DNA from 3 places in the Bacillus sp. GbtcB14 genome. Region 1 is predicted to be linked to each of the others. Evidence: riboswitches for the same ligand, from Rfam matches in the RefSeq annotation. Region 1 holds a riboswitch; each other region holds the start of a gene.
What was found. A riboswitch is a leader RNA that binds a small molecule or an ion and turns the genes downstream of it on or off. The one in region 1 is predicted to bind S-adenosylmethionine.
Positions count from the first base shown of each region.

Region 2: it holds a riboswitch for S-adenosylmethionine, as region 1 does, so the genes downstream of both, KVT31_RS24785 (MetQ/NlpA family ABC transporter substrate-binding protein) here and KVT31_RS17030 (hypothetical protein) in region 1, are expected to answer to the same signal.
Region 3: it holds a riboswitch for S-adenosylmethionine, as region 1 does, so the genes downstream of both, KVT31_RS17650 (M20 family metallopeptidase) here and KVT31_RS17030 (hypothetical protein) in region 1, are expected to answer to the same signal.

Region 1 covers NZ_JAGXJT010000005.1:281,702-291,899, forward strand. The annotation lists gene KVT31_RS17010 (energy-coupling factor transporter transmembrane component T) at 1-121, shown strand, start outside; gene KVT31_RS17015 (ABC transporter ATP-binding protein) at 94-1,755, shown strand; gene KVT31_RS17020 (ECF transporter S component) at 1,728-2,429, shown strand; gene KVT31_RS17025 (hypothetical protein) at 2,599-2,790, opposite strand; SAM riboswitch class I at 2,913-3,011, shown strand; gene KVT31_RS17030 (hypothetical protein) at 3,052-3,369, shown strand; gene KVT31_RS17035 (SWIM zinc finger family protein) at 3,623-4,012, shown strand; partial or broken gene KVT31_RS17040 (NAD(P)H-dependent oxidoreductase) at 4,036-4,203, shown strand; gene KVT31_RS17045 (group-specific protein) at 4,214-4,567, shown strand; gene KVT31_RS17050 (short-chain fatty acid transporter) at 4,608-5,954, opposite strand; gene KVT31_RS17055 (helix-turn-helix domain-containing protein) at 6,207-6,635, shown strand; gene KVT31_RS17060 (serine hydrolase domain-containing protein) at 6,785-8,044, opposite strand; gene KVT31_RS17065 (MFS transporter) at 8,145-9,344, opposite strand; gene KVT31_RS17070 (MarR family winged helix-turn-helix transcriptional regulator) at 9,360-9,776, opposite strand; gene phaZ (intracellular short-chain-length polyhydroxyalkanoate depolymerase) at 9,951-10,198, shown strand, end outside.
Region 2 covers NZ_JAGXJT010000012.1:27,241-37,438, forward strand. The annotation lists gene KVT31_RS24765 (DoxX family membrane protein) at 1-433, opposite strand, end outside; gene KVT31_RS24770 (SDR family oxidoreductase) at 806-1,582, shown strand; gene KVT31_RS24775 (methionine ABC transporter permease) at 1,767-2,435, opposite strand; gene KVT31_RS24780 (methionine ABC transporter ATP-binding protein) at 2,410-3,450, opposite strand; gene KVT31_RS24785 (MetQ/NlpA family ABC transporter substrate-binding protein) at 3,463-4,275, opposite strand; SAM riboswitch class I at 4,360-4,474, opposite strand; gene KVT31_RS24790 (NAD(P)-dependent alcohol dehydrogenase) at 4,555-5,463, opposite strand; gene KVT31_RS24795 (hypothetical protein) at 5,616-6,380, shown strand; gene KVT31_RS24800 (FAD-binding oxidoreductase) at 6,447-7,883, shown strand; gene KVT31_RS24805 (MFS transporter) at 7,880-8,413, shown strand; gene KVT31_RS24810 (DUF3981 domain-containing protein) at 8,492-10,198, shown strand, end outside.
Region 3 covers NZ_JAGXJT010000005.1:394,147-404,344, forward strand. The annotation lists gene KVT31_RS17645 (AAA domain-containing protein) at 1-1,129, shown strand, start outside; SAM riboswitch class I at 1,205-1,306, shown strand; gene KVT31_RS17650 (M20 family metallopeptidase) at 1,395-2,600, shown strand; gene KVT31_RS17655 (Lrp/AsnC family transcriptional regulator) at 2,757-3,197, opposite strand; gene KVT31_RS17660 (SDR family oxidoreductase) at 3,365-4,129, shown strand; gene arsR (arsenical resistance operon transcriptional regulator ArsR) at 4,395-4,700, shown strand; gene KVT31_RS17670 (ArsI/CadI family heavy metal resistance metalloenzyme) at 4,761-5,198, shown strand; gene arsB (ACR3 family arsenite efflux transporter) at 5,217-6,257, shown strand; gene arsC (arsenate reductase (thioredoxin)) at 6,284-6,688, shown strand; gene KVT31_RS17685 (GNAT family N-acetyltransferase) at 6,823-7,653, shown strand; gene KVT31_RS17690 (phosphotransferase) at 7,710-8,693, shown strand; gene KVT31_RS17695 (DJ-1/PfpI family protein) at 8,748-9,347, shown strand; gene KVT31_RS17700 (metal ABC transporter ATP-binding protein) at 9,720-10,198, shown strand, end outside.

The sequences.
Region 1 (10,198 bases):
AGTCGAATCTATTCTATTTCAGCAATACGACGGGATGATGTTTGTCGTATTTACGATGTTTATTAGTTTACCAATTATAATGGAAGGAAGGGAATGGATATGGTGGCGCATGCAGAAATAAACAATTTGTCATTTGTATATGCTGATGAAAACGAATACGCGTTACAGCATATTTCTCTTTCTATTCAAAAAGGAGAGTTTATTGCACTTGCTGGAGGATCAGGCTCTGGGAAGACGACTTTATTAAAACATTTTAAAAAGGAGTTACTTCCAATCGGTACGCGTACTGGAGATACATATTATGATGGTACTTTATTAGAAAATGTACCGGATTTATTATCTGCGCAAGAAATTGGTATGGTATTTCAAAATCCAGAAAATCAGCTCGTAATGGATACAGTAATTCAAGAATTAGCATTTTCTTTAGAAAATATCGGGTTACCATCTCATATTATTCAAAAGAGAATAGCCGAGCTTATTAGTTTCTTAGGATTTCAAGATTTATTGCACCAATCTGTACATACATTATCTGGTGGGCAAAAACAACTTGTCAATTTAGCTGCAGTATTAGTTATGCAGCCGAAATTATTATTATTAGATGAACCGACAGCACAGTTAGATCCGATTGCTGCGAAAGAGTTTTTAGGATTGTTAAAGCGTATTAATGAAGAACTTGGAATAACGATCGTTTTAAGTGAACATCGTTTAGATGAAGTGATACCACTTGCAACACGCGTCATTTGTATGAATAACGGCCGAATCGTTTATGATGGTAGTCCAAAAACAGTTATAGCGAACATGTGGGAAGTAGAAAATTTCCGTCCATTTATTCCGCAAATTCCAAGATTGTTTTTAGAGTGGAATGTAGAAGATATTCCATTTACAGTGCGAGAAGCACAAATGAAACTGAATAACTTTTCAGAGATATCATATGTGAATGAGCCAATAGCAAAAAGTGAAAAGCACGAAGTTATTTTAAGTGCAGAGCATATTTCGTTTCAATATGAAAAAAATAGTCCACTTATTTTACGAGACTTGACCGTATCGATTGAAAAAGGAAAATGGGTAGCGCTCGTTGGAAAAAACGGTACAGGGAAGTCTACACTGTTAACGATTTTAGCGGGATTACAAAAAGCGAGAAGAGGGAAAGTAAAGTGGAATGGGAAAGTGATACATAAAATTGATTCGAAAGAACGATTTAAAAGTATCGGGTATGTATCGCAACATCCGTATTATCATTTTACATTTGATACAGTGTGGGAAGAAGTGTATGAACGTGCACGTGAATTATACGGAGAACAAGGAAAAGAAATTGCAGAAAATATGCTAAAACAGTTTTGGTTGTATTCGCTTAAAGAACGCCATCCGCATGATTGTAGCGGGGGAGAGCAACAATTACTCGCATTATGTACAACGTTATTGTCAAAGCCGACGTTATTGTTACTTGATGAACCGACAAAGGGATTAGATCCATGGAAGAAAGAAAGAGTAGGAGAGCTATTTAGGAAGTTGCAAAAGGAAGGTACAACAATTGTAATGGCAACGCATGATATTGAATTTGCGGCGAAATATGTGGATCAATGTATGATGTTATTTGACGGAGCAGTTATTATGAATGATGCACCGAAAGAATTTTTTAGTGGAAACTTCTTTTATACAACATCTATCAATCGATTCATTCGAAAAGAATTGCCATATGCATTAACGTGGGAGGATGTGTACGAAGCGTGTCCAAACGATATGTTGCATTCATAATATGTATTTTTGCAGTTATAATAGCCACATTGTTCTTTACTACATTTATCATGGACGGGTATTACATGTTAAGTAGCTTGTTTTTATTAGTAGTTATTATGTTACCATTCTATATCCGCTTTGAAAGAAAGGCGTTTGTTTCACGTGAAATTGTTCTCGTCGCTGTGTTAGCAGCAATCGCAGCAGTGAGCCGCGTACCATTTTCGATTTTACCGAGTGTACAACCGACCTCTTTCGTTATTATCGTTTCTGCAATCGTGTTTGGGAGTGAAACTGGTTTTATGATCGGTGCAACAGCGGCTATCGTATCTAACATTTTTTTAGGACAAGGTCCGTGGACGCCGTGGCAAATGTTTTCATGGGGGATGATTGGTTTCATAGCTGGATTATTACGCAATACATTTTTAATGAAAAAGTTATGGGGAAGACTACTATATGGATTATTTGTTGGATTTTTATTTGGCTGGATTATGAACTTCTGGGGGCTTCTCGGTTTTATACAGGAAGCAACGTGGGAAACAGTTATTTCATACTATATCGCAAGTTTTTACTTCGATTTGAGCCATGCGATTTCGAATGTTGTGTTCTTACTACTATTTAGTACTTCTTGGATTACGATTCTTACAAGATTTAAAAGGAAATATGGTATATTAGATAAGCATAACATGGCATAGAAAAGCATATTCATATAAGGTAGGGTCGCGACTTACATATTCGTTTGCCTCTTTCATGCTTCTTACATATTGTAAGGAGCATTTTTCTGTATATTTTTTAATTATAACGGCAATAATAATGAAGTATGCCATTTGAAAAAACTTCCCACCAAATTGATGGGAAGTTTTTTCAATCTTGTTCTAAAATGTGAACGGTGTAATCACAGCGTTGAATAGCTTGTTCGATCGCATAAAGGGATTGTTCAATACGAGCGCGATTAAAATCTTTTTCAACAGTCTGTAGTGCTTCTTCTAAACAATGTTTTGCTTCTTGTAATGATTGAAAAGAATTTTGGACATATCCGCGAGCATTTTCGTGCATTTCATAATCCTCCTTGCATATTCATATATGTATAGTATGAACAGTAAGGAACAAAATATAATTTGTTATATTTATTTGACAATTAAAACGAAATTACGTATAGTAGGAATTAAGTGAATATTTTCTTATCCAGAGAGGTGGAGGGACTGGCCCGATGAAACCCAGCAACCGCGATGCAGGTGCTAATTCCAGCAGAACATATTTGTTCTGGGAGATAAGACGAAGATATAAACGTAACTTCTTCTTATCGGAGAGGTTTTTTTGTTGCAAAAAAACCGATTACGAAAATTTATCTTAAGAAGAAAGGGGTTGCGAAGTACTGTGACACTCGAAAAATACGTAAAACTGCGTAGTACAGTTTATGAATATATGATAGAGCAAGATAAGCCAATATCATTGTTAGATATTCAAGAACATATCGTTTCGCATCATGAAGGAAAATTCACGAAAAAGATGTTACATCAATTTTATTTATCAAGACTATTAGATGAACTGAAACTGGATGGGAAAATTACATTAGCTGATGAATATCTCTATACTGAAAAAGGGGTATTTTATAAGGCGGGAAAAGGGAGCTAAGCTCTCTTTTTTTTGAAGTATGTAGAGTAAAAGACTGCTTAAGCAGCCTGATACAAGGGAATGGTGTTGAGTGTGTAGTGTCAAAGATTGAATGTGCCTGAAAGAGGCACTTCATATCGGCTGCAAATGAAAAGAGACACCTCCGCCGAATAGGTGTCAGTCGTTTTGTCATATAGACTTGCTATTTGACAGTTATTAGAATAACATGCAGGGTTTTGGAAGTCAAAAGGGAATTAAAGGAAGAGGTGTTGTTATGTACGCTTACTTACTAAATGATATAACGAAATGGATTCCTAAGTACATTATGGATAAAGGGTATGAATATTATGAAGAAGGACATGTAGAAGATGTTGAAATACAAGAAAAGAAAATATTTGCTTTCGTTACTGGAAATGCAGGAAACTATGAAGTGATTATTGATCTTGAAAATTTTACAGAAAGTAGCTGCGAGTGTCCATATGAGAATTATTGCAAGCATATGGCGGCAGTTGTTTATGATATTCAAGGTGCTGGTGAAAGTACGCTTAAAGAGAAACTGAAAGATTTAGAAAAGGAAGAGTTACTTACATTATTAAATCGTTTATTACAAAGTTCGAAAAACGTGCAAATTGTAGAGAAGATGTTAAAGAAGGGGAAACTTTAACATATAGAGGGAGTTGTTGTGCAGTGAATATACGAATTGTATACGCTCATCCTAGTCCTCCAAGTTATAACGCAGCGATTTTAAAGCATGTGCAAAAAGGATTACAAGAAACAAATCATTCGGTTACGGTACTTGATTTATATAAAGAACAATTTGATCCAGTCCTTGTTTTTAATGAAGAGAAGAAAAGACCCGTACATTATGAATGAAATGGAACGTAGTGTAAACTGTTGTGGGTATGATAATGAACTTTTGCGAACGTATATTACATGTTTACTTCAATTGAATAAATGTAGCGAAACGTTTGAACAAATTCAAATGCAATTAAGAAATAATTATTTAATAAGAGGGATTTGTGAAAGAGAAGTTGATGAGGTTGTACGGGGAAGTAAAGAATATGAAATGTATTTTCTTCCTAAAGCGTTACAGTGGAATTTCTTGAGAGAAAATCCACATCTAATTGAAAAAGTATGTGAAGATTTTTTTGCATTTGAGGCATTACATCTTACGGAGATAGAGTGGAAGAGGATTATAAATTGCGTGGGAAATAAGTGATTCATTATGTAAAAAAGCTAGTATAAAACTAGCTTTTCATTTAAATAAATAGGAAACATAGACTTATGATAAATCCTGCATATAGTAAGTTAACAACGCAAAATCCCATAATATCACGGGCACCTAAACCAGCTATCGCTAATGCCGGTAATGCCCAAAAAGGTTGAATCAAATTTGTCCAAGCATCACCCCACGCAATTGCCATTGCTGTTTTTGCAGCGGGTACGCCAAGTTCAGCGCCAGCTGGAATCATAATTGGTGCTTGCACAGCCCATTGACCGCCACCGGATGGAACGAAAATATTAACGATGCCAGCGCTTAAAAAAGTAAAGAGTGGGAAAGTTGTTTCGTTTGAAATGCTAATAAAGAAATTCGAAATAGCTCCTCCAAGTGAAAGTCCTTCACTATTTGCTCCAATCATCATTCCCATAATTCCAGCATAAAACGGAAATTGAAGTAAAATGCCAGAAGCACTTTTCGTAGAGTCTGAAAAGGCACGAATGTATTGAATCGGAGTGCGGTGAAAAATAAGTCCAGCAATTAATAACATAAAAATAACGATGTCTAGCGTAAGGTTAAAGCCTTTCGTATAAAAGTAATTGAAAATATAAATGAGACCCAACAATCCAACACAAAGTGTAATAATGATGCTATTTTCCATTTTTTCAGCGAATGTATTGTTTCCTACTTCCTGAGCGGCGGCTTCTTCATGGAACACGCTAGGATCTACCGTTATCGTATGTTTTTCATCTGGATGCATGGCCCGGTTAATGAGAGGCATCGTAACGAGAAAAATAATAACTGGTACAAGTGCGTATGGTGAGAATAGCGTTTCTGTTATTGGAATCGCTTCTTTAATACTTCCTGCTGTCGTTTTAATTAATGTTTCACCGCCAGTTGCTAACGTAAGAGGAATAGAAGCAGAAAGTCCCGCATGCCAAATGAGAAATCCAGAGTAAGAAGAGGCAATGGCTAGTCTATAATCTAATCCTTCAAGCTGCCTTGCCACTTCTTTTGCATATAAAACAGATACAACAATACCAAATCCCCAGTTTATGTATGCCCCTAGTAAACTTACGATTGAAATGGCAATAATACCTTGTCCATTCGTTTTCGGTAGTTTTGCCGCTTTCGTTAATCCTTTTTTTATGAGGGGAGCATTTGCTAAAGCAGATCCTGTCACGAGTACAAGTGCCATTTGCATAGAAAAGGCGAGAAGCCCCCAAATGCCATTACCCCAGTGATTAATCATTTCCACAGGTGTTTGGTGCGTTGCAAACATGCCGAAGAAAATAACAAAAACAGTTAATAAACATGATAAAATAAACGGCTCTGGCAAGAAACGTTGCACTAAGGTGACGCAACCATTTGTAAAAGAACGAAACAAAATAGATCAACCTCCTTATGTATATTTATTACAATTATTCGGGGTTGTTTGAATAATATCCTTTAATATATAGAAAATTCAGATATTTATACCAGTTGTTTTTATTTATTAAACCGTTATTTCATTGTGTGTTGAAGTATAGTGCAACCATCTGTTTCAAACATTGCTACTCTTAGGTTACATCATGCTACTTCTCGATTCTTACGGATTTTTATAATCTATAGTAAAAACAAAGTTATAGGAGTTGAAATTATGGAGTTCTATAAAAAGCTAAAAGAAGAACGTTTAAAGCATAACTTATCACAAGAAGAACTAGCTCTTAAATTAAACATTAGTAGACAATCAATTTCTAAATGGGAGCTTGAAAAAGGTTATCCAAATATTGAAACACTTATTGCATTAAGTGATTTATTCAATATTAGCATTGACGAATTAATTAAAGGAGATGCTTTCTTGAAAGACAAAATCATTAAAGAAGGAAAAATGGGGGAATTAAAAATGACAGATCAATTCAAATGGTTATATGTAGTGAGTTCAATTTTAGTAGTATTTTGGCTTTTTGTACTGCCTTGGTCCAATTTATCAGGTCTAACATTAAGCATAATTAATCTCATAGCTATTATTTACTTTGTAATAGTCGTACACTACATCAAAAATAATAAGAAAAAATTTTTTAATTAAATTTTAAAATGAAAGCCGGCAGCAAGTCAGGGGATAAGCATTCTCTAATTGCTGTCAGCTTTAGTCAATTCAGGCTTAATTACAATTTTGGATACTCAAACTTTTGAAGTAGCGGTAGTATTTCTATCCCCAACAAGAAAAAGCCTCCACTACCGTGGAAGCTTCTCTAAATGATGTGCAATATCAATATACATATTGGAGTAAACGGAATGGATTTCATTACTTGGCGTAGCGTTAGAAGAGAAGTGGACAATGACCATATTTGCTTTCGGATCGATGTAGAGCGATTGTCCATAACTACCTAACACTTCAAAAGCATCCTGTTCATTGTGCGGAATCCACCATTGATTATGATAAGAAATGGAAGCTCCAGGGCCAACTGCAAGTTCACCTTCTTGGACATTTATTATATCTTCAGTAATAGAAGAAGGGAGAATTTGTTTTCCGTTATATTCCCCGTTGTTTAATAGTAATTGCCCGAATCTCGCCATATCTCTAGCAGTTGCATGTAAGCCAGCGCTTGCTTGTTCTACTTTTGTTTCATCTGTAACGTAATACGCGTTTTCTTCCATACCAATTTGAGACCATATGCGTTCGCTAACATTTTCTGCTAATGATTTATCCGTGATCGTTCGAATAACCCAAGCGAGTGTTTCAGCTGATCCGTTATCGTAAGAAAAATCGGAACCAGGCGGTTCAGTTTCTTCTACTTCTCGTAACATATCATAAATGTTCATCGGACCGTCGTAGTTTTTACCTCGAGGTAAAATATTACTAGCTAAATATAGTTGTGCATCTTGATTTTCTAACGCTGGATGTTCATATCCGTGAGTAGGGTATTCAACAGAAACTTGCATGTCCATTAATTGCTGAAGTGTGGCATTACCGAACGGTGTGTTTTTTAATTCTTTTATATATGTGTCAGCTGTTTTTTCTAAGTCAATACGGTTTTCTTCAGCGAGCGATTGTATCACTGCCCCAGTAAAGACCTTTGCTAATGACGCCATGCCATGAGGTTCATTCTCGTTATATCCATTGAAATATCGTTCATAAACAAGTTGTCCATTGTGTACCACGACAAAAGCATCTGTTTTGTTATCGTCTAAAAGTTTTTTTAGAGGAGTTGTATTTCCAAACCTACGCTCCACAGCAAAATCGTCTAAGTTTTGTAATGAGGTAGAGAAGTGGAAAACTTGATCCGGGTTATTATTTACCTCGTTAATTAAAGTGAATTCTTTCATATGAGTATACGACCAACGTAAGTAAGGGTCATCTAACCAATTTTTCTTCGTCACGTTATTTTTCGATGGGATTGTTTTATTATGTTTGAAGTATGTAAAACCGAGCCCTGTGATTACAAATATAAATGTGATTATGAGTAAGAGTAGGGGAGATTTTTTAAGTTTCATATCGGTCCCTCCTTTTTATTTCTATTATAAGTATACGCTTCTATTGAAAGAAATACAAAATAAGGAAAGTAAACGGGGAAGTTTACTTTCCTTATTCATGTTAAGCGGAAACTTTTCCGTCTGTATGTTGTTTCTTGAATTTTTGTTTTCGTCCGTGCAATCCATAATAGAGAAGTAAAGTGAAGGCAACGATAATAGCTGCGATGAAATACATATTATGGTAACTTGATTTCGCTGCGACAATACCTAAAATGAAAGAACCCAAACCGAGCCCGCTATCAAAGAATGAGAAGTACGTAGCTGTCGCAGAACCACGTCGATGGTTTGCAGCGGCAGAGATTGCAATCGTTTGGAAACTTGGAATTAATGTTCCGTAACCTAAACCAATTAACATACCTGCACCAAGGAACCAAAACGGAGTTTGCGCTTGGCTTAAAATGAACATACCAATTGTGAAAATAATGATAGCTGGGTAAACAAGTACATTTTCACCGAAGCGATCAAAAATCTTTCCTGTAAATGGACGAGAAATTACAACAACGAGTGCGTATAAAATAAAGAAGTAACTAGCAACTTCGCCTAAACCGAGCTCTTTCGCATAAATAGGAATAAAGGATAAAATACCACTATAAGAAAAGGCTAAAACAAATCCTGTCAGAGCGATCGGAATAGAGGCTGGTTCAATTAAGTCCTTCCATTTCATTTTTTCTCGTTTTTGTTTGCTCATTGGTACTTCATGCGGAATATTTACAAGTAGTCCTAATAAAAATGCAAGCAATGAAAATATGGAACAAACGATAAATAGTACAGTAAATGAAAAATGAGAAATAATTGTTAAACCTAAAAAAGGACCGATTACCATCGGCAAACTCATAAATACGCCGAAATATGCAAGTGCCTCGCCTCGTCTATGAGCTGGTGCAACATCAGTTACAATTGTTCCTGTGGCTGTTGTTGCCATACCGAACCCAATACCATGTAAGAAGCGAAGGGCAAGTAATAAAAATAAACTTTGCGCACCGAAGTACATAACGGTAGCAGCTAAAAATAATGAAAGTGAAATAAATAATATTTTCTTTCTTCCTAATTCATCGAGCCATTTTCCTGTAAATGGTCTACATAAAACAGATGAAATAAGAAAAACAGTTGCAACTAAACCAATTTCCTCAGGTTTTCCTTTTAGGCCGTCTATTACATAGATAGGTAAAGTAGTCATAAGCATATAGAATGTTAAGAAAAGAAATAGACTACTAAAACAAGTTCCGAGGAAATCTTTTGTCCAAAGCTTCTCACTTTGCATCGTCATCCCTCCAATTTAATCTAAATTTTTAATGATTTTTTGTAACACTTGAAATGCTTGATGTAAATCATCTTCGTTAATATCTTCTAGTGTTTTTTCTTCGAAAGTATCAACTTCTTCTTGCCATATCGGAATCATTTTTATCGCTGTTTCTGATAAAGAAATGAGCTTTTCACGGCGATCTTTTCCTTCAGTACGAATAATCCAACCCATCGTTTCCATACGTGTTAACGTACGAGTCATTGTTGGTGATTCAACATTTAAGTATTGGCACAATTCTGTTTGCGTACAAGAACCGGTTTGGTTAATGCGGAAAATAACGGCCCATTGCGCACTAAATAGCCCAGTTGGAGATACGCGTTCATTAAATTTCTTTGTGAATTTTCGAGAAGTCTGGCTGACAATGTGGAAAAAATGTTGTTTTTCGTCCATATAGTTAGATCCTTTCAAATTAGTTACCTAGCTAACTATATACTTTTTTATTATAATTGTCTAGTAATAGACATGTTGATTTATGTAATAATTTTGGATAGGCTTTATGTTGAGAACGTACATTCTGTATGTTATTCTTTAAGTAAGTAAAGAATTTTCTTTCTATTAAATTGAATGGGGGAACTTGTGATGATTAAGCCTGCAACAATGGAGTTTGTTTCACTATCGAACGGAGAAACGATTGCGTATCAGGAAGTTGGAAGGCAAAATACAGAAATTCTTGTACTCATTCACGGGAACATGACATCGTCACAACACTGGGATTTAGTAATTGAAAAACTGCAAGATCAATACCATATTTACGCTCTTGATTTAAGAGGATTTGGACAATCAACATATAATAAATCGATTGATTCAATACA
Region 2 (10,198 bases), on a different contig from region 1:
ATCCAATACGTCCAGCATTCTGTCCTGCAACTAAAATGAACATAGTTAAAATAAGCAGGTTTGGATTTACACTAACAGTTCCGCTTAATAAAAATGAAAGGTTCATTATGATTCCGAAAAATGCAGCTGTTTTTGTTAATCCACCTAAAATCAAACCTAGACCTACTAAAACTTCGCCCCATTGAACTAAAAAGCTAAATAGATCTGCATTTGGAAGAACAAAGTGTTGAAGGAAATCTGCCCACCAAACTTGTACAGCAGGGTGATCACCTGACGCCTGAGCGATAGCGCCTTTTAGAAAACCACTTGCGTCAAAGGATTGTCCGAAAACTTTACCTATTCCAGCAGTGAGCCATGCATATCCTATGTAAAGCCGTAAAAGTAATAATATGAAAGTAGCACGTTTATCAGTTCTTAAAAAATTGATAACCATTGAAATCCCTCCAATATTGTATTTACAAGTTTATTATATATTAATTGTGAAAAAATTCACAATGGAGAGAATGTGAACAAGGGTAGGTTGTGAATAATTGTTTTATTTTTTGTAACATTTTATCTGTTTTGATAAACTAAGAATAGAGATATATGGAAAGGAGACAAGGACTCAATATGTGGATGAACTTGTAATGATTAGAAATTAGATAGATGAATTTTTCTCTCATAAGTGAGGGGTTATTTAGCTATCTGTAAATCATGCAAGGACTGCATATTTGGCTTGTACATCCCCTTTGTAAGGATAGATACTTATGTGGGGAAATTTATATCTCTTATATAAAATATGCATCCTTTAAAATTGGAGGAGTATATGATGAATCAATTAAAACATAAAGTAGCAGTTGTTACAGGCGTAAGTCGTCTAGATGGTATAGGCGCAGCGATTTGTAAAGAATTAGCTGAAGCAGGATACGATATATTTTTTACATATTGGACAGCTTACGATAAAGAGATGCCTTGGGGCGTTGATCAAAGTGAACAAATACAATTAAAAGAAGAGTTACTAAAAAACGGTGTGAAAGTATCGAGTATGGAGTTAGATTTAACTCAGAGTGATGCACCGAAAGAGCTTATAAATAAAGTTACTGAACAACTGGGCTACCCTCATATATTAATTAATAATGCGGCGTATTCTACAAATAATGACTTCTCTAATTTGACTGCTGAAGATCTGGATAAGCATTACATGGTAAATGTTCGTGCGACTACGTTGTTAAGTAGTCAATTTGCCCGAGGATTTGATAAAAAATCCGGTGGTAGAATTGTGAATATGACTTCGGGGCAATCTCAAGGGCCTATGGCAGGAGAACTGGCATATGCAACAACAAAGGGAGCTATTGATGCTCTTACTAGTACGTTATCGGCGGAAGTGGCCCATTTAGGAATAACAGTGAATGCAATTAATCCAGGACCAACTAGCACAGGGTGGATGAATGAAGAGATAAAGAAAGGATTAAAACCAATGTTTCCTTTTGGCAGAATTGGTGAGCCAAAGGATGCAGCAAGACTTATTAAGTTTTTAGTAAGTGAAGAAGCAGAGTGGATTACGGGACAAGTTATTCATTCAGAGGGTGGATTTAAAAGATAAAGTGAAACTTTAATCAGTGGGGGGCATCCCCCACTGATTATTAACCCTCACCAATCGGGATTTTACGGGCAGTTGATTCCCCACCTAACTTCTTTTCTTCCGCTGAATTTTGAGGTGGGGGCTTACTGTCCACAAATAGAGGGATAAAAAGAAGGTATCTCACCCTGGTGAGATACCTTCTTTTTTAATCTTTCTTCAATCTTCGTGCAACACCATTTCCTAAAGACTGCAACCCTTGAACGAGGATAATTAAAATAAAGACTGTTGCATACATTACTTCAGGTTCGTAGCGTAAATGTCCGAATCGATACGCTAAATCACCCAAACCGCCAGCACCTACAAGTCCAGCCATTGCTGTTGCACCGATTAAACCGATCGTTGCAATTGTTAAGCCAAGTACAAGGGAGGGACGAGCTTCTTTCACCATAACGTGCCAAATGATTTTTATAGTAGAAACGCCCATTGCTTGGTAAGCCTCAATAACACCACGATCCACTTCTAATAAAGCTGTCTCCATTAATCGTGCAATATAAGGAGCCGTGAATACGACAAGTGGTACGATAACACCTTGCACACCAATGGATGTTCCCATTAGAAACTTTGTGAAAGGTAAAATGAAGAATAATAGAATGATAAATGGAAGAGAGCGAATGATATTAATAACGGTATTAAGAATAGGATAAATGATTTTATTTTCGTGCTGTCCACCAGGTCTCGTTAAAACAAGTGTGACACCAAGTGGCAGTGCAATAAGGATAGAGATGAATAGTGAAATAGATGTCATTTGAAATGTTTGGATTGTTGCTTCCCATATGACTTTACCCCATTCATCCAAAAAGGACTTGTTTCCCATAATCTGTTCTACCTCCTTCTACAATGATCCCTTGCTCTTGTAAGAATGATAAAGCGCGGTCTACTTCATTTTTTTCACCCTGCATATGAATGACTAGTTTCCCATATGCTTCATGTTTTAACTGTGTGATATTACCGGATAAAATATTTGGATACACTTGAAAACGTTTTGTAGCGATAGCTAATGCTGGTTCGCCAGAAGAGTTTCCTATAAATGAAAGTGTTACGATTTCTCCGGTTCTTTGTAGTTCTTTTTGTACCTCTTCTGGAATTTTAGCTGCAAATGCACTATTTACGAATTTCTTCGTTGTTATATGTTGTGGATTGGTGAAAATATCTTTCACAGTCCCACTTTCGATTACTGCTCCATGTTCCATAACAGCAACTCGGTCACATATACGCTGGATGACATTCATTTCATGTGTAATTAATAAAATTGTAATCCCGATTTCTTCATTAATCTTTAATAACAAATCAAGGATAGATTCAGTTGTTTCGGGGTCTAAAGCACTCGTTGCTTCGTCACTTAATAACACTTCAGGTTCATGAGATAGTGCACGAGCGATTGCTACACGTTGTTTTTGGCCGCCAGAAAGTTCACTTGGATATGAATCTTTTCGATTAAAAAGATCAACGATACGTAGATACTTTTCTACCCTTTTTTCAATTTCATTTTTGGGAAGCCCCGATAGGCGTAAAGGTAATGCAATATTTTCATAAACGGTAACGGTTTTAAGTAAGTTGAACCCTTGAAAAATCATTCCAATTTTTTGTCTCGCTTTTGCTAATTCTTTTGTCGACAGTGTAGTTAAATCTTTCTCGTTTACGATAATATTTCCTGTCGTTGGTTTTTCTAATAAATTTACACATCGAATTAATGTACTTTTACCAGCGCCACTATATCCAATGATTCCAAATACTTCGCCCTTTTTTACTTGAAGGGAAGTAGGTTTAAGAGCTTCTACATTCCCTTTTTTTGTTGTAAATACTTTGGATACATTTTTTAATTCAATCATTATCGTCAGCTCCTACCAAGATGGTAAAACTGAACCATCAAATTTTTTCTCGATAAATTCTTTTACTTCTTTAGATTGATAGGCTTTCTTTAATTTATTTACAACAGCATCATCTTTATTTTCAGTACGAACAACGACCCAGTTCACATATGGTGAATCTTTTCCCTCACGGAAGATAGAATCTTTCGCAGGGCTTAATTTTGCACCTAATGCAAAGTTTGTATTAATTGCAGCTGCTTTCACTTCACTTAGTTGTGTCGGTAATTGAGATGCCTCTAATTCAACAATCTTTAAATTCTTTGGATTTTCAATTACATCTTTCGCAGTCGCTTTTTCTGTAGCCTTTGGATCCACTTTTAAAACACCTGCTTTTTCAAATAGTTTTAAAGCTCGAAGTTCATTCGTTGGATCATTTGGTACAGCGATTGCGTCGCCCTCTTTTAAGTCTTTTACATCTTTTATGTCTTTAGAATATACGCCCATAGGGAATGTAACTGTTGAAAATACTTCCGTTAATTTCATATTACGTTCAGCTTTAAATACGTCTAAATAAGATTTCGTTTGATAGCTATTTACATCAAGACTTTTTTCATCTAGGGATACGTTTGGTGCTACATAATCATTAAATACCTTTACATCAATTTCGAGCCCATCTTTCGCTGCTACTTCTTTTACCTTTTCAAAAATTTGTTCATGTGGTCCACCTGTTACACCGACAGTAATCTTTTTCTCATCTAATGTTTTTACCTCTTTGTCAGAATTAGCACCACATGCACCTAGCAATAATACCGCTCCACTTACAATGCTCAATAATACCTTTTTCATCTATAATTCCTCCTTCATATACGTTACAAAATAAAAAGCACCTCTCAAAATAAGAGAGGTGCCGAATAGACAAAATAGGTTCCTCTCTTATCTTCCAAAACGAAAACTCGTTTTGCAGGAATTAGCACCTTAGCTTATACGTCATAAGCTCGGTTGCCGGGCATCATCGGGCCAGTCCCTCCGCCACTCTTGATAAGAGTATGTGTATGTAGTTTTTTAATATGGTACTAATAGTAAATCTTACAAAAAGAATTGTCAATGCTATTTTCTGAATATATTTTATTTTAAGGTAATCGAAACGTTACCTTTTTTATGCCCGTTTTCTACATACATATGGGCTTCAGCAATCTCTTCTAATCGGTAAGTTCTATCAATAACAGGCTTTAAATTTTCTGTTTCAGTTAGTTTTTTTAGTAGAAACATATCTTCTTTACTGACCTTTGCCATCATGCCATTAACAGATACATATACACCCGTAGGCGTTAATGCTTTTTTTCCAAGGGATCTTTTATGTTTTCCAACAGCATCAAATATAACATCATAGTATTCGCCCCGCTTAGTAAAATCTTCTTTCGTATAATCAATTACTTTATCAGCTCCTAAAGATTGCACTAGTGCAAAATTTGAATGACTACAAACAGCTGTAACGGTTGCACCGAAATATTTAGCAAGTTGTACGGCAGCTGTTCCTACTGATCCAGATGCGCCATATATTAGCACTTGTTGCCCCCTTTTTATACGGGCCTTTCGTAGGAAGTGTAGTGCCGAAGTTCCGCCAAAGGGAATAATTGCTGCTTCCTCATACGTTACATTGGTAGGTTTTAATGCTATTAATCCACTTTCATGTATACATGTATATTCTGCATAACCACCGACATTAAGCTCTGTTAATGCAAAAATTTGATCTCCTTTTTTAAATTGAGTTACATCTGTTCCTATTTCTTCGATTTCACCGGATAACTCTACACCGAGTATAGGCTTTCTCGGTTTTCTAAAACCTAATATGATCCGCATAGGAATCCAAAATAAGAGAGGGCTATTAAAGCTGCGCATTCTACAATCTCCAGTCGTTACACTTGTTGAGTGAATTCTAACTAATACTTCATTCTTTTTGGGAGTAGGCTTCGCTACATCCTGAAGTTTGAGAACATTAGGTGGTCCATACTTTGTGCAAATTATTGCTTTCATAATGACCTCCTGAAATGAGTTGTTATTACATCATATTTAACTAGTTCTTTAAAAATGTTGCTATGAGAGGAATAAAGTTAAATAGGGAGATTAAAAATTATATAGATTTCAGAGAGAAATAGATGATATCCTTTGGGGAAGGAGGGGGAATTATGAAAAAACTTATTTTAACTTCTAGTCTAGTATTTGCGGTTATGTTAGGTGCAGGATGTAGTAATGAGAAAACAGCAAAGACGGATGAACCGAAAAAAGAATCAGTTCAAAAAGAAAAGGAATTAGCCGCGAAGGATGTTTTCACGAAAACGAACGAAGCTTTTAAAAATGAAGAACATGTAACGATGACATATGATGTAGGGATAAAAGCTGAGGGAACAGAGATGGATATATTAAAGGCTAAGATGCAATTAGAGCCAAAGACAAAGAATTCTCGTTCTGAAATGAATGTTTCTGGTACGGATATTGTAGTATATACTGTGGATGGTAAAGTTGCAGGTCAGGTGAAAAATCCTGCTACAGGAGAAGTTATATCTGTACCAGAGGAGCAATTAAATGCTGGTGGGATGAAAGCAACTCAAGATATTATAGATAATTTAGAAGTGCCAGCAGTAGTGTTAGATAAAATGAAGATGGAGAAAAGCGGAGATAAATACAAACTGAAGTTCACATTAAAAGGGAAAGAAACAGAAAGTATGTTAACTAGCATGGATGAAACGCAGAAGAAAATGCTACAAGCGCAAAACGCAAAGATAGAAGAAGTGGATGGAGAATATATCATTACAAAAGATTTTAAATATGAATCAGCGAAGATTGATATGATTATGAGTAGTAATGGTAGGGATAAGGCACACATTATTACGAATGCAAAATATACATCGTACGAAAAGTTTGAGCCAATACAGATACCAGTAGCAAAGTAATGAATGTTAAGGGAGGTACCTGAAAGAATGGGTATCTCTTTTTGTTGCTAATAAGGAGAGTGTCATTTGAAAAAAAGAAAGATAGCAGTTGTCATTGTAGCGTATACCGCTTTGCTTGCAACGTCTGTACATACATATAAAAAACAACTTGATCATCCTACTATGAGTGATGTAGGCAAATTGCTTCCGACAAAAATAAAACGTGTTGAAAGTGCTACAGATGAGCGCTCGTTAATACAATTAGTGCGAGATGCAAATGTTTCAGGAGAGAAGATTTCTATCGCTGGTATGCAACATAGTCAAGGAGGACAAACATATTATCCGAACGGTACGATGCTCGATATGAAAGGATATAATAAAATATTAGAATTTGATCCGGAGAAGAAGCGAATCACGGTTCAAAGCGGTGTCACGTGGAATGATATTCAGAAGAAAATAAATCCATATGGTCTGGCAGTTCAAGTAATGCAATCTCAAAACATTTTTACTGTTGGTGGTTCATTAAGTGTAAATGTACATGGGCGTGATATTCGTCATGAAGCATTGATTGATACAGTAGAGTCGTTTAGGTTGTTAATGGCAGATGGTACGGTGCGTAATGTAAGTAGAGAAGAAAATGCTGATTTGTTTCCGTATGTAATTGGAGGGTACGGATTGTTTGGCGTGATTTTAGATGTGACGCTACAGTTAACAGATGATGCATTGTATGAAACGCATACGAAGGTACTAGATTATAAAGAATACGCGTCTTATTTCAAAGAAAAAGTGAAAAAAGATGAAAATGTTCGTATGCACTTAGCGCGTATTTCTGTTGCTCCAAACTCATTTTTAAAAGAGATGTATGTGACAGATTATACAGTGGCACAAAATCAAAATATGAGGGAAGAGTACAGTGAATTAAAGGAAGAAAATATTATAGCTGCACCGAAATTTTTGCTTGGGTTATCGCGTTATAGCGACTGGGGAAAGAATACGTTTTGGGATATACAAAGAAATTATTTTGAACGTACAGATGGAAAGTATGAGACACGAAATAATGTTATGAGGTCAGACAGTGCTTTTATGGAATATGAAAATCCGAATAGGACAGAAGTGTTACAAGAATACTTTGTGCCCGTAGATTCTTTCACAAAATACATAGATGATTTACGTAACACATTAACTGAAGAAGAGCTGAATTTGCTCAACATTACGATTCGTTATGTGGAAAAGAATGAAAATGCAGTTTTATCCTATGCGAAAGATGATATGTTTGCGCTGGTTCTTTTAATTAATCAGGGACGCTCAGAGGGCGAGATAAGGAAAACCGAGGATGTCATTCGGAAGATGATCGATGTTACTTTAAAGCATAATGGTAGTTATTATTTACCGTACTATTCTTACCCAACGAAGGAGCAGTTAAAGAGGGCATATCCTCGTATAGAAGAATTTCTTCAAAAGAAGAAGGAAGTAGATCCAGAAGAGAGATTTGTGAATTTATTTTATAGGGAGTATACGAAATGACATATAGAAGATTTGTAGCCTCACAAAGTATCATTATGATGGCGGGAAGTATGGTATTTCCCTTTTATATATTATTGCTTCGGAACGTTGGAAGTAGTTTCTCACAGTTTGGCTGGGCGTATGGCTTATTTGCTTTAACTTCAGCACTTGTATATCCGTTAGTAGGAAAGATGTCTGATCGAGTAGGCGATCAAAAATTATTAATTATATATGCTTGGTCCATGGCGATATTAATGCTTTGTTTTCCGATTGCCACGGAAGTCTGGCATGTATACATTCTTCAAATTGTAATGGGAGTTTTAGGTGCTGTGCAGCGTAATACCGAGAAGACGTCGTTAGCACGAAAGGTTGCGCAAGAAAATGCTGGTTATGAGATTGGAAAATATCATGTGTGGACATCGATTGGAGGAGCAGTAGCAATTATTGCAACGGGATATTTAGTAGATTTCTTTACGATTGGTACCATTTTTTATATTGCATCTATCTTATATGTAGTGAGTGGGATTGTATTAAGTAGTAAAAAAATATAATCATCCCCATTTTTACCTGAATACCCTTTATTTGTTATACTAAAAGGGAAAATAAAAGAAAAGGGGACATTGCCTTTGATGAAATTTTTAATTTTAGCTATTCTCACTTTGTTTTTGATTCCATGGACAAGAAGTGGTAGTAAACTTCGAGCAGTGGATAAGAAAGGGGATGAGAAGGTTGTAAAGGGTAAGAAATCATCCATTTTAGTTATTCCTGTGTTATTTTGGATAGGTATTGCAATCTACGAATATCTTTGGCTAATCGATGATCGAGCAGATTCGATTCTTACTCATTATTCCGTTGCAGTAGCAATTTTAATTGGGCTTGTTTTATTTTCACAAAATCAAATAGGGAAATTAGAAGGTACGTTAAAGGGACTTCTAATGTTTGTTTTACTCGCAAGTTACGGCTATTTTGGTTATTTGCACGATATAGTAATCACGCAAAAGAAATATGATTCTGTTGTGAAGATCGAGAAAGATATTTCAGAGCCATTTACTGAAAATGATCAGCCGTTTACAGTGCCGCCAAAGACAGCGGAGAATAAGATGAAAAAAGTATTTGGAGATATTCCGAAAGTAGCTTATTTTGAGCTAGGAGAATTAACGCCACAAATGGTAAATGGCGAGGCCTTATATGTAGCACCAATTGAAGTTTCAGGATTTTTTAAAGCACGTAAAGCTGAGACAATTCCAGGGTACGTAACGATGTCAGGTACGAATCCTGATGCGGAAGCGAAACTGCACCTTGGTTATAAAATGAAATATGTACCAAGCATGTTTTTTGGTAATAAATTAGAACGTGTCGTTCGAAAAGCAGAACCGGATTTAATTTTTAAAGGGAAACCTAAATTTGAAGTGGATGATAAAGGGAAACCGTATTATACAATGACGTATGGTGAATTTATTTCAGGAAGATCTGGATTTGAAGTAGAAGGCGTTGTAGTAGTAGATGCACAAACAGGTGAAGTGAAAAGATACGACAAAGGAAAGGCACCTAAATTCGTTGATGGCGTATTAAATCACGAGACTGCATCTACATTAAATACGTATTTCGGTAAATATATTCACGGATTTTGGAATACAAAATTCTCGCAAACGGATATGAAGATTCCGACTGAGTGGGGAACGAAAGAAGGAGTTACACCAATCTTCGGTAAGGATGGAACGTTATATTATTTTACTGATTTCACCTCTCCGAAAGAAGGAGTAGATTCTGCACTAGGTTACTCGCTTATTGATGCGCGTACAGGTAAGTTGTATTACTATAACGGAAAAGAAGTAAAGGGAATTATGGATGGTTCGGCTGCTACAGAAGTAGTGGATAATTCCTTTAAGAGAGAGAAATGGCACGGAACGATGCCGGTTATTTATAACGTGTACGGTAAACCTTCTTGGATTGTACCTGTTATTGATGACGGAGGATTAGTACGTGCTCACACGGTTATCTATGCTTCTAATGCGAAAATATTTGCAACAGGTTCGACGCAAAAAGAAGCACTTGAGAATTATAAAAATGCGCTGAGCGGAAGTGGAGATTCATTTAGACCGACTTCAAATGGTAAAGAAGCACAAAAAGAAGGCGTTGTACAACGTGTATATAAAGAAAAATCAGGTGAAAATACAATTGTGTACGTACTGATAGAGAATGAACAAAAAGTATTTATGATACCTGTGAAGAAATTCCCATATGCTATGTTTACAGAAGTGGGAGATCCGATTCAAATCACATATTTAGATACAGGCGAGGCGATGTCTTCCGTATCTAAATTTACAAATAGCAAT
Region 3 (10,198 bases), 110 kb from region 1:
GCTTGGGGAAGATATGTTTTACCATGCCGGGATTGTTGAGTCTGTCAATAAATCAGAAGCACATCCGAATCTCTTTATGTTGCAGGAACAAAGACGTATGCATGCGGATATATCTAAGTTTACAAATTCATTTATTTATAAAAATAGAGTATATGATCATCCGTCTGTTTCAGAACGTAAAGAACTTGCGCAATTGCAACCATTCGCAAATGAGGCAAGTGTTTTATTTGATACGAGCTTAATGGGCGCCTTTTCGTTAAAAGACGCTGCTTCAGGTTCTCGTTTTAACATTATGTCTGGTTTAGTAGCGATGCAAATGATGTTAATCGGACTGTTAGATGGTGTTCAATCGATCGGTGTTGTTACACCTTACAGGGCACAATCCCGTTTTTTATCAACGTGTATTAGAGAAATGTTGCAGAGAACGAAATATCAAAACATACCAGTTTTAGCGGCGACGGTTCATAAGTTTCAAGGTTCTGAAAGAGATATGATGATATTTGATACGGTTGATAGTTATCCGCAAGAACGACCTGGCGTGTTATTCTTTGACCATAAAAATCATCGCCTCGTCAACGTTGCAGTGACAAGGGCGAGAGGGAAATTCATTCAATTATCGGATTGCCATTATATGCGTAAAAATCTTTCAAGAAAACAAGCGTTATCACAATTAACAGCTCATATAGAACGTCACGGAGATGTGTATGATCGTACGACATCAAGACAATTGTGGGAGCGGAAAATTTCGAAACGTTTACGCTGGTTTATGGAAATGAATCTTGAAGAACCGAAAGGGTTATTGAAAGATATTTTAGCTGCAAAACGAAAAATTATTATTTCACTTCCAAGTACAAAGCAAGTGGATAAACGAGTCTGGCAAGCGTTAATGCGTACAAATGCACAAATAACAGTGTATAGTGATGGACCAGTTCCGTTAAAAAATGTAAAGTTACAAAGACAAAATAAAGCTTTCCCGTTTATCGTAATCGATGATGAAATCTTTTGGGCAGGGGCACCGCTTACATCTCAAATGATGTTTGAAGGTAGTACGGAATTTCCGTACATATGTGCAAGGATGCAAGCACCTGAGACAATCGGCGTATTAAAAGGATTTTTAGATATTCGGTAAATTCGGATAGGAATTCCTTGACTTTTATTTGAAATGAACTTAGAATGAAAATAATTTAATATAATTTTATGAAAATTCTTATCACGAGAGGTGGAGGGACTGGCCCTACGATACCTCGGCAGCGGATTCTTTATGAATACTGTGCCAATTCCAGCAAGGTAACTTGAAAGATAAGAAAGAAGCTCATTTTGACTGTATATACAGAAGCCTCTTTCTATCTTTTAGAAAGAGGCTTTTTTATGTGAAAATATAAGGGGGAAGAAAAATGGGAGCGATAGGAGTAACGTCACAAAGAAAAACAATTGAAGAGAGTATTGAAAGAAATAAGGAAAAGTACATAGAAACAAGTCACGATATTCATGCGAATCCGGAGATTGGTAATCAAGAATTTTACGCATCAAGAACGTTAAGTTTATTGCTAGGTAGTGCAGGATTTCAGTTGCAACACAATATAGCTGGACATGAAACAGGTTTTATCGCGCGGAAAAGTTCAGGAAAGCAAGGGCCAGTTATCGCATTTTTAGCGGAGTATGACGCTTTACCAGGACTCGGTCATGCGTGTGGTCACAATTTAATTGGCACAATTAGCGTCGCAGCAGCAATCGCATTATCAGAAACGCTTGAAGAAATTGGTGGAGAAGTTGTCGTGTTCGGAACACCAGCAGAAGAAGGCGGGCCAAACGGTAGCGCAAAATCGAGTTATGTAAAGGCAGGTTTATTTAAAGATGTTGATGCGGCGCTTATGATTCATCCGAGCGGAAAAACAGCGACAACGAGTCCTTCACTTGCAGTCGATCCACTTGATTTTCATTTTTACGGAAAAACAGCTCATGCTGCAGCTTCACCTGAAGAAGGGATTAACGCATTAGATGCGGTTATTCAGCTGTACAACAGTATTAACGCACTTCGCCAACAACTTCCGTCAGATGTGAGAATTCATGGTGTTATTACTGAGGGCGGAAAAGCACCTAACATTATTCCTGACTACGCTGCAGCAAGATTCTTCATCCGTGCAGCAACGAGAAAAAGATGTGCGGAAGTAACAGAGAAAGTAAGAAACATCGCAGAGGGAGCAGCGTTAGCAACAGGTACGAAAGTGAAAATTCATCAATTCCAAAATGAAATCGATGAACTACTCGTAACAAAAACATTTAATGACGTCGTAGCCGAAGAACTAGAATTACAAGGTGAAGACGTAAATCGTAAAGAAAGACTTGGCATCGGTTCAACCGACGCAGGAAACGTAAGCCAAGTTGTACCGACAATTCACCCGTACATTAAAATCGGTCCAGATGACTTAATTGCGCATACGAATGAATTTAGAGAAGCAGCACGTTCAGAACTTGGAGATAAAGCGCTAGTTACATCGGCAAAAGCATTAGCGAATACAGCGTATCGATTAATTACAGAAGAAGGGTTGTTAGAGAAGTTGAAGGAGGAGTTTAGAGAGGCGCAGAGGAATCAAGGGTAGAGGGGATTAAGGTGCTCTTTTCAAAGAGCAATCTAATTAATAAGTAGAGATATAAAAAAGAACATTGAAATATCAATGTTCTTTTTTATTTACTAATCATTGATTTTGTTGGTTTTTTTCAAGAAAGAAAAACTTTTACTGTTACGTATCCCTTTATCAGAACGACAATTTCTCCTCAAACTCATTCTTTAATACAATTAAAGGAGATGATAAGCCAAACTGCATTAAAGAGTCTAAAAATGTAGCGAGAGAATCCATCGAATCGCTCATGACCTTCATCATATAATTAAACTCCCCGCTAATTCGATATAAATCTGTTACTTCAGGAGCGGCATTACAATATTGGATAAAATCAGAGCATTGGCTCGTTTTAAACATGATAAATGCTTGAATGTTTTTATTAATTTTGGAAGGCTCAAATTTCGTTCGGTAAGCTGCTATAACTCCTTGATCTTCAAGTTTATTAATACGCTCTTTTACAGCAGGCTGCGTCATGGATATGATCCGTCCTATTTCTGAAACGGAAATTCTCGCATTTTCATATAACAAGTTCATAATTTTATGATCGATTTCATCCAATTTTACTGCGTTTTGCATTGTGTAGCCACCTTTTTTTATTTTCTAAAGTAAATTGCAAATTATAACTATAATATCATAAGTGGAAGAATTAAATTGCCTATAAATCTATATTTAAAATTATTGGTGTTTGTATGAAAATATAAGTATAGCATTTATCAAACGGAAATTTAGGAAGGATGGAGAAAATGAAGAATCTTGATGGGAAAGTAGCGTTAGTAACAGGGGCGAGTCGCGGTATTGGTCGGGCGATTGCGATGAGATTGGCGAAAGATGGAGCATTAGTTGCGATTCACTACGGCCGAAATAAGGAAGCTGCAGATGAAACGATTAGTGAGATTGAATCTAATGGAGGAAAGGCATTTTTAATTGAAGCTGATCTCAATTCAATTGATGGTGTCAAAAAGCTAGTAGAACAGTTAAAGAATGAATTACAAATAAAAGTTGGTACATCAGAGATTGATATTTTAGTAAACAATGCAGGGATAGGTACACAAGGAACGATTGAAAATACGACTGAAGAAGTTTTTGATGAAATTATGTCCGTAAATATTAAGGCACCGTTCTTCTTAATTCAGCAAACATTACCGCTTCTACGAGAACAAGGACGTATTATTAACATTTCATCAGCCGAAGTACGGCTTGGTTTTACGGGATCAATTGCATACGGTTTAAGTAAAGGTGCGCTTAATACGATGACTCTTCCTCTAGCTAAACATCTTGGAGAAAGAGGTATAACAGTGAATACAATTATGCCGGGATATACGAAGACAGATATGAATACGAAATTGCTAGATAATCCAGAAATACGAAATTTTGCTACGAATTCATCTGTGTTCGGACGAATAGGGCAAGTTGAAGATATTGCAGATGCAGTAGCATTCCTTGCTTCTCCTGATAGCCGCTGGGTAACAGGGCAGATTTTAGATGTTTCTGGTGGGTTTTGTTTATAGGGGCACTACTCGATAACGATCAAATTAAAATTAAATACAGTTATAGAGACTCCATTCCTCGGAAATATTGTAACTATTAAGTTGTAACAAGAACCGTAGTTTTTCATTTTGAAAAGGCTATGGTCCTTTTTATTTGTAGCAAAGTTATGATGCGAGGAAGTTTTTTTGATTAATCAAAAAAACTTGATTAACTTGTTGCATAAAGAACTCACCAGCGTATATACTATAAATATCAAAAAAAGTTGATGAAGGGAAGTGAACTACAGTGGCACAAGATTTTCAACTGTATGAGAAAAAGTTTAAAGCGTTGGCGGATCAAAAGCGTTTAGAGATTATGTATGAACTTTGTCAGCGAGGCCAGACTTGTGTATGTGATTTAACAGAGATTTTTGAGATGACACAATCTAAGTTATCCTATCACTTGAAGATTTTATTAGAGGCCGGTTTAATTGTAAAAGAAACAAAAGGTACGTGGAGTTATTATGATTTAAATGACGCGGAAGTGAATAATTTATTATCAGAAGAATTGTGCTGTATCTTTAGAAAAACAGGAAAAGGTAGTTGTTGTTAAAATTTTGAGTTATTAATCAAAAAAAATTGATTAATGATATATAAAGAGGAGGAATAAGGTATGAGATATGTTCATGTCGGTATAAACGTTACGAATTTAGAGAAGACTATTGAATTTTATGAAAAGGTATTCGGTGTAACACCAGTTAAGGTGAAAACGGATTATGCAAAATTTTTATTAGAAAACAAAGGTCTTAATTTCACGTTGAACGTGCGAGATGAAGTGAAGGGAAATCAAGTAAATCATTTTGGTTTCCAAGTGGATACAGCTGAAGAAATTACATTACATAAAGAAAGATTAGAAAAAGAGGGATTCTTTGCGCGTGATGAGATGGATACGACTTGTTGCTATGCGGTGCAAGATAAGTTTTGGGTAACGGATCCTGATGGTAACGAGTGGGAGTTCTTTTATACGAAAGCAGATAGTGATGTTCACAAAATAGAAGAGTCATCTTGTTGTACGACTTCAAATGAGGCAGCTAAAAATTCTTGTTGTTAATAGGAGATGGAAAATAAAATGAAACGTTTATCATTTCTAGACCGATATTTAACACTATGGATTTTTCTAGCGATGGCTGTTGGGATTGGTTTAGGGTTTGTATTCCCTAGTGTAGTAGATGGACTAAATGCATTACAAGTTGGTACGACGTCTATTCCGCTCGCTGTTGGTTTAATTGTAATGATGTATCCACCATTAGCGAAAGTTCGCTATGAGGAAATGGGCCGAGTATTTAAAGATGTAAAAGTGTTAGTGCTATCTTTAGTACAAAACTGGATTATTGGGCCGGTACTTATGTTTGTTTTAGCAATTATTTTTCTTCCTGATAAACCAGAATATATGGTCGGACTCATTATGATTGGGTTAGCCCGCTGCATTGCAATGGTAATTGTTTGGAACGATCTAGCTGATGGTGATAAAGAATATGCAGCAGGTTTAGTTGCTTTTAACTCGGTATTCCAAATGTTATTCTTCTCAGTTTATGCATACGTGTTTGTAACAGTAATCCCGGAATGGTTAGGAATTGAAGGAGCTATCGTTAGTATTACAATGGCAGAAGTGGCGAGATCAGTATTTATCTATTTAGGAATTCCTTTTATTGCGGGTATGTTGACACGATTTGTATTCGTGAAGTTAAAAGGCAGACTATGGTATGAAAAGGTGTTTATACCTAAAATTAGTCCACTTACATTAATTGCATTGCTATTTACAATCATCGTTATGTTCTCTTTAAAAGGGGAAATGATTGTGAGTGTACCACTAGATGTAGTAAGAATAGCGATTCCGTTATTCATTTATTTTATCGTTATGTTTTTCGTTTCTTTCTTTATGGGAAGAAAAATTGGTGCAAGTTATCCGGTAACAACAACGTTAGCATTTACAGCAGGTAGTAATAACTTCGAATTAGCGATTGCGGTAGCGGTTGGTGTGTTTGGTATTCATTCGGGCGCGGCATTCGCAGCTGTCATTGGACCATTAGTCGAAGTACCTGTCATGATTGCACTTGTAAATGTCGCTTTTTGGTTTAAACGTAAATATTTTAATGATCAATCAGTCTAAATTTAAAAATAAAGGTGGAAAACAATATGGAAAACAAAAAGACAATTTACTTTTTATGCACAGGAAATTCATGCCGAAGCCAAATGGCAGAAGCTTGGGGGAAACAATATTTAGGGGATAAGTGGAATGTATATTCTGCAGGCATTGAAGCACATGGAGTGAATCCAAATGCGATTAAAGCAATGAACGAAGTAAATATCGACATAACAAATCAAACATCAGATATAATTGATGCAAACATTTTAAATAATGCTGATTTAGTCGTTACGCTTTGTAGTCATGCGGATTCTGTTTGTCCGTCTACACCTCCACACGTAAATCGTGTTCATTGGGGATTTGATGATCCAGCAGGAAAAGAGTGGTCTGAATTTCAACGTGTTCGTGATGAAATTGGTGAACGGATTAAAAGATTTTCTGAAACAGGGGAGTAAAGTAAAGAGTCAATCTCTATTTATAGGGATTGGCTCTTTTTTATTGATTTAAAACAACTGTTAAAATGAATAGAGAATATTCTGTCATGGTGGTAAAGTTAGAATAGAGCGGTTTCAGGAAGGTGGTTTAACATATGATTTCTGAATTAAACATGAATGATTTTTATAAATGTAACGGTTTAGTAAATGAAAAAGGGCAATTAGAAGTAAAGGCTGTAATTGCAGGGGTGAACCCTGGTCGTATATTTGTAGATAACATCTATTCTCCTAATTCAGGACTTATCTGGTTAGGGAATAATGATGGCTTCTTTTTTATAGGAAGTGCAGAAAATGAAAAGTTTAATAATGAAATGAATAGTTTTATTGATAATGTGATAGAACCTGAGGCGAGAAAGGCTGGACTAGATTGCTTTGAAGCAATTGGTAATCATTCAAAGTGGAATAAAACAATCGAAAAAATATTTCGATATCGTAAATTAAAGAGTTGGAATCAAAGGGTGTATACGCTAAAGGAAGAGGATTATGAGGGTAATTATGAACCTAAAATTGAACAAGGGTATACAGTGATAAAAATGAGTAAAGCTCTCTATGAAAATCAGGGGAATGTATTGAAGAATATTGAATTTTTACAATCAAAAATTTTAGAGTTTTGGTCCTCGCTTGATGAATTTTTTAATGAGGGAATAGGCTATTGTATAGTTTTTGACAACCTGATTGTAAGTGTATGTTTTTCAGGGTTCGTTTTTGAAAATATACATTGCATAGATATTGAAACGATAGAAGGTCACCAAGGGAGAAAATTAGCGCAAACGATAGCTCATAGTTTCGTAAAAGAGTGTTTGGAGAATAATATCATTCCATATTGGGACTGCATGGAAATAAATAGGCCTTCTGTGGCCGTTGTAGAAAATGTAGGTTTTACAAATGTGTTTAATTATGTAGGGTATTATTTTCCTTTTGAGTAAATTAAGTGTATGTTACAAACCTATCATCAAAAGTTTTTACATGTAAGGAGAATAGGATGAAACACATAATAAAAGACGTAGTAATAAATTATTTTAAAGAAATTCATACATTAGTAGTAGAAGAAGAATTACATAAGAACAGTTGGAATACTGATTTACACTATAAAATTATGGTGAATGGAAAGCGATATTCCGCACGGTTTATAAATAGCGATCGAACAATCAATCCGGCCTTTGGGACGTTATCAAACGAACAATTGAAAGAGCAAGTACGGTATACGTATTATTTACGCAAGCATGGGATTCCTTTTATGCAGATGAACAAGAATCGGGCAGGAGAGTCATTTACATTTGTCACTTGGAATGATGAACAGTACCGATTTGTATTGTCTAATTGGATTGAAGGAGAGCATATTACACATTGTACAGAAGCTATTGCAAAAACCTTTGGAAAGAAGGCAAGAAAGATTCATGATATTTCTCGTACGTTTCAAAGCTCAATTTTTCAAAGAAAATCTCATTTGGATGGGTATGCCCAGTTTATTCATATGTTAGAAAGTAAGGCAAGCGCATGTAAAGAATTACGGGAGTATATAGATCTTGCTACATATCATATAGAGTGCGCATATACGAATGAATTAGAGTTTATTGTACAAACAGACTTAAATCCTTTGAATGTTTTATGGGACTCAAGTCAACAGGTAAAAGGAATTGTAGATTTTGAATCGATTGGATATGTTGATCGTATTGAGGGGCTAGCCTTTTTACTAAAGTGGTATTCTCGAACAGAAGGAATACAATCACATGAAGTCAGTTCAAGTGTTGCTAGTGCATTATTAGAAGGATATAAGGCTAGTAATATTGTAACTTCAAATGATTATAAAAGACTGTCCTCATTACTATGGCTATCCGGTAGTTTGAATTGGAATTTTGTGAAGAAAACGCTAAGTGTAATAAGTGATGAGAGGGAATTGGAAAAACATTTGGAAGTTTATAGAGTAAGAGGAGAAAGACTATCTTCATTATTAATTTGTACATAACATGTATTCTCCTAATTTGGGATTCAAAAAGAAACCATATGAGGTGTTCAAAAAATGAAAATACAAATTGTATTGTTTGACGGTTTTGGAGAACTTGTTTCCTTTGCACCTTTTGAAGTACTGAAAAGAGCAATAGACGAAGGAGCTCCATTTACAGTTGAACTCGTATCAAGTGAACCAAAACAAGAGGTTACTACTTCTTTTGGAGTGACGGTTACACTACATGATTTTTTACGAATGGATAATCGCCCAGATTTGTTAATTGTACCTGGTGGTGGCTGGAATCATAAAGCTGAACACGGGGCACGAAAGCAAGCAGAGATAGGTACTTTGACCAAAATGATTAGAGCGATGCACAATGAAGGAACGATTGTTGCTGGAGTTTGTACAGGAGGTATGCTACTAGCTGCATCCGGTATATTGAATGGTAAAAAAGCGACGATGCACCATTTGGCGCAGAATGAAATGAGTGAATATGGGGCGGAGATTCTTCATTACAGAATTGTGGATCAAGGCGATGTTATCACTGCAAGAGGAGTCACTTCAGGGGTTGATTTGGGACTTTGGATTACGGAAAAGTTCGCAAGTTCTAAAATTGCAGCTGCTGTTGAATATAGAATGGAATATGAGCGGCGGGGTGTTGTTTGGAAGTAATTTAACCGTAATCATATTTTTTGCTGTAGAGCGTATTAGATATTGGAAAAGAGAAAGAGCTAACTCATACGAGTAGGCTCTTTCGTTTATATACTATATTGCTAATTTTTTACAGTAATATCCTTTTTGAAAGGTCATAGAATGGATCATGTATTTTGTTTCATAATGATAATGATTTTTATTATATATTCATAAATTCGTAAAAATTAGTTTACAAATTTGTATCTAGCTTATATAATTTGACTCATATAAAAAAGTTTACCAAGGGAAACTTTTTCGTGAATTAAATTCACATTATATTTTTTTGTTTAAAAGTTGCCTTTAGGCAAAAATATTACATAAACGAAAAAAAGAAGGGGGAATACACAAAAAATGGATAAGGCTATAATTGTCAAAGATTTGTTTGTATCCTATCAAGGAAATCAAGTAGTTCAAAATGTTTCATTTGAAATTGAAAAAGGAAAACTCGTTGGAATTATTGGTCCAAATGGAGCGGGGAAATCTACTTTAATGAAAGCTGTATTAGATTTAATTCCGAACGATAAGGGATATGTTCAAATTCTTGGAGAGGGTATTCGAAGCGTTAGAAAGAGTGTCGCATATGTACCACAAAGAAGTGATATAGATTGGGATTTCCCGATTACAGTTTTAGATGTCGTGCTAATTGGAACATATCCATCTTTAGGGATGATGAAAAGACCGAAGAAAGGGGAGCGGGATTGGGCATTTGAATGTCTAAAGAAAGTCGGAATGGAAGAGTTTAAAAATCGTCAAATTGGTGAGCTTTCAGGCGGGCAACAGCAACGTGTCTTTTTGGCGAGAGCTTTAGCGCAAAAGGCGGAAATATTTTT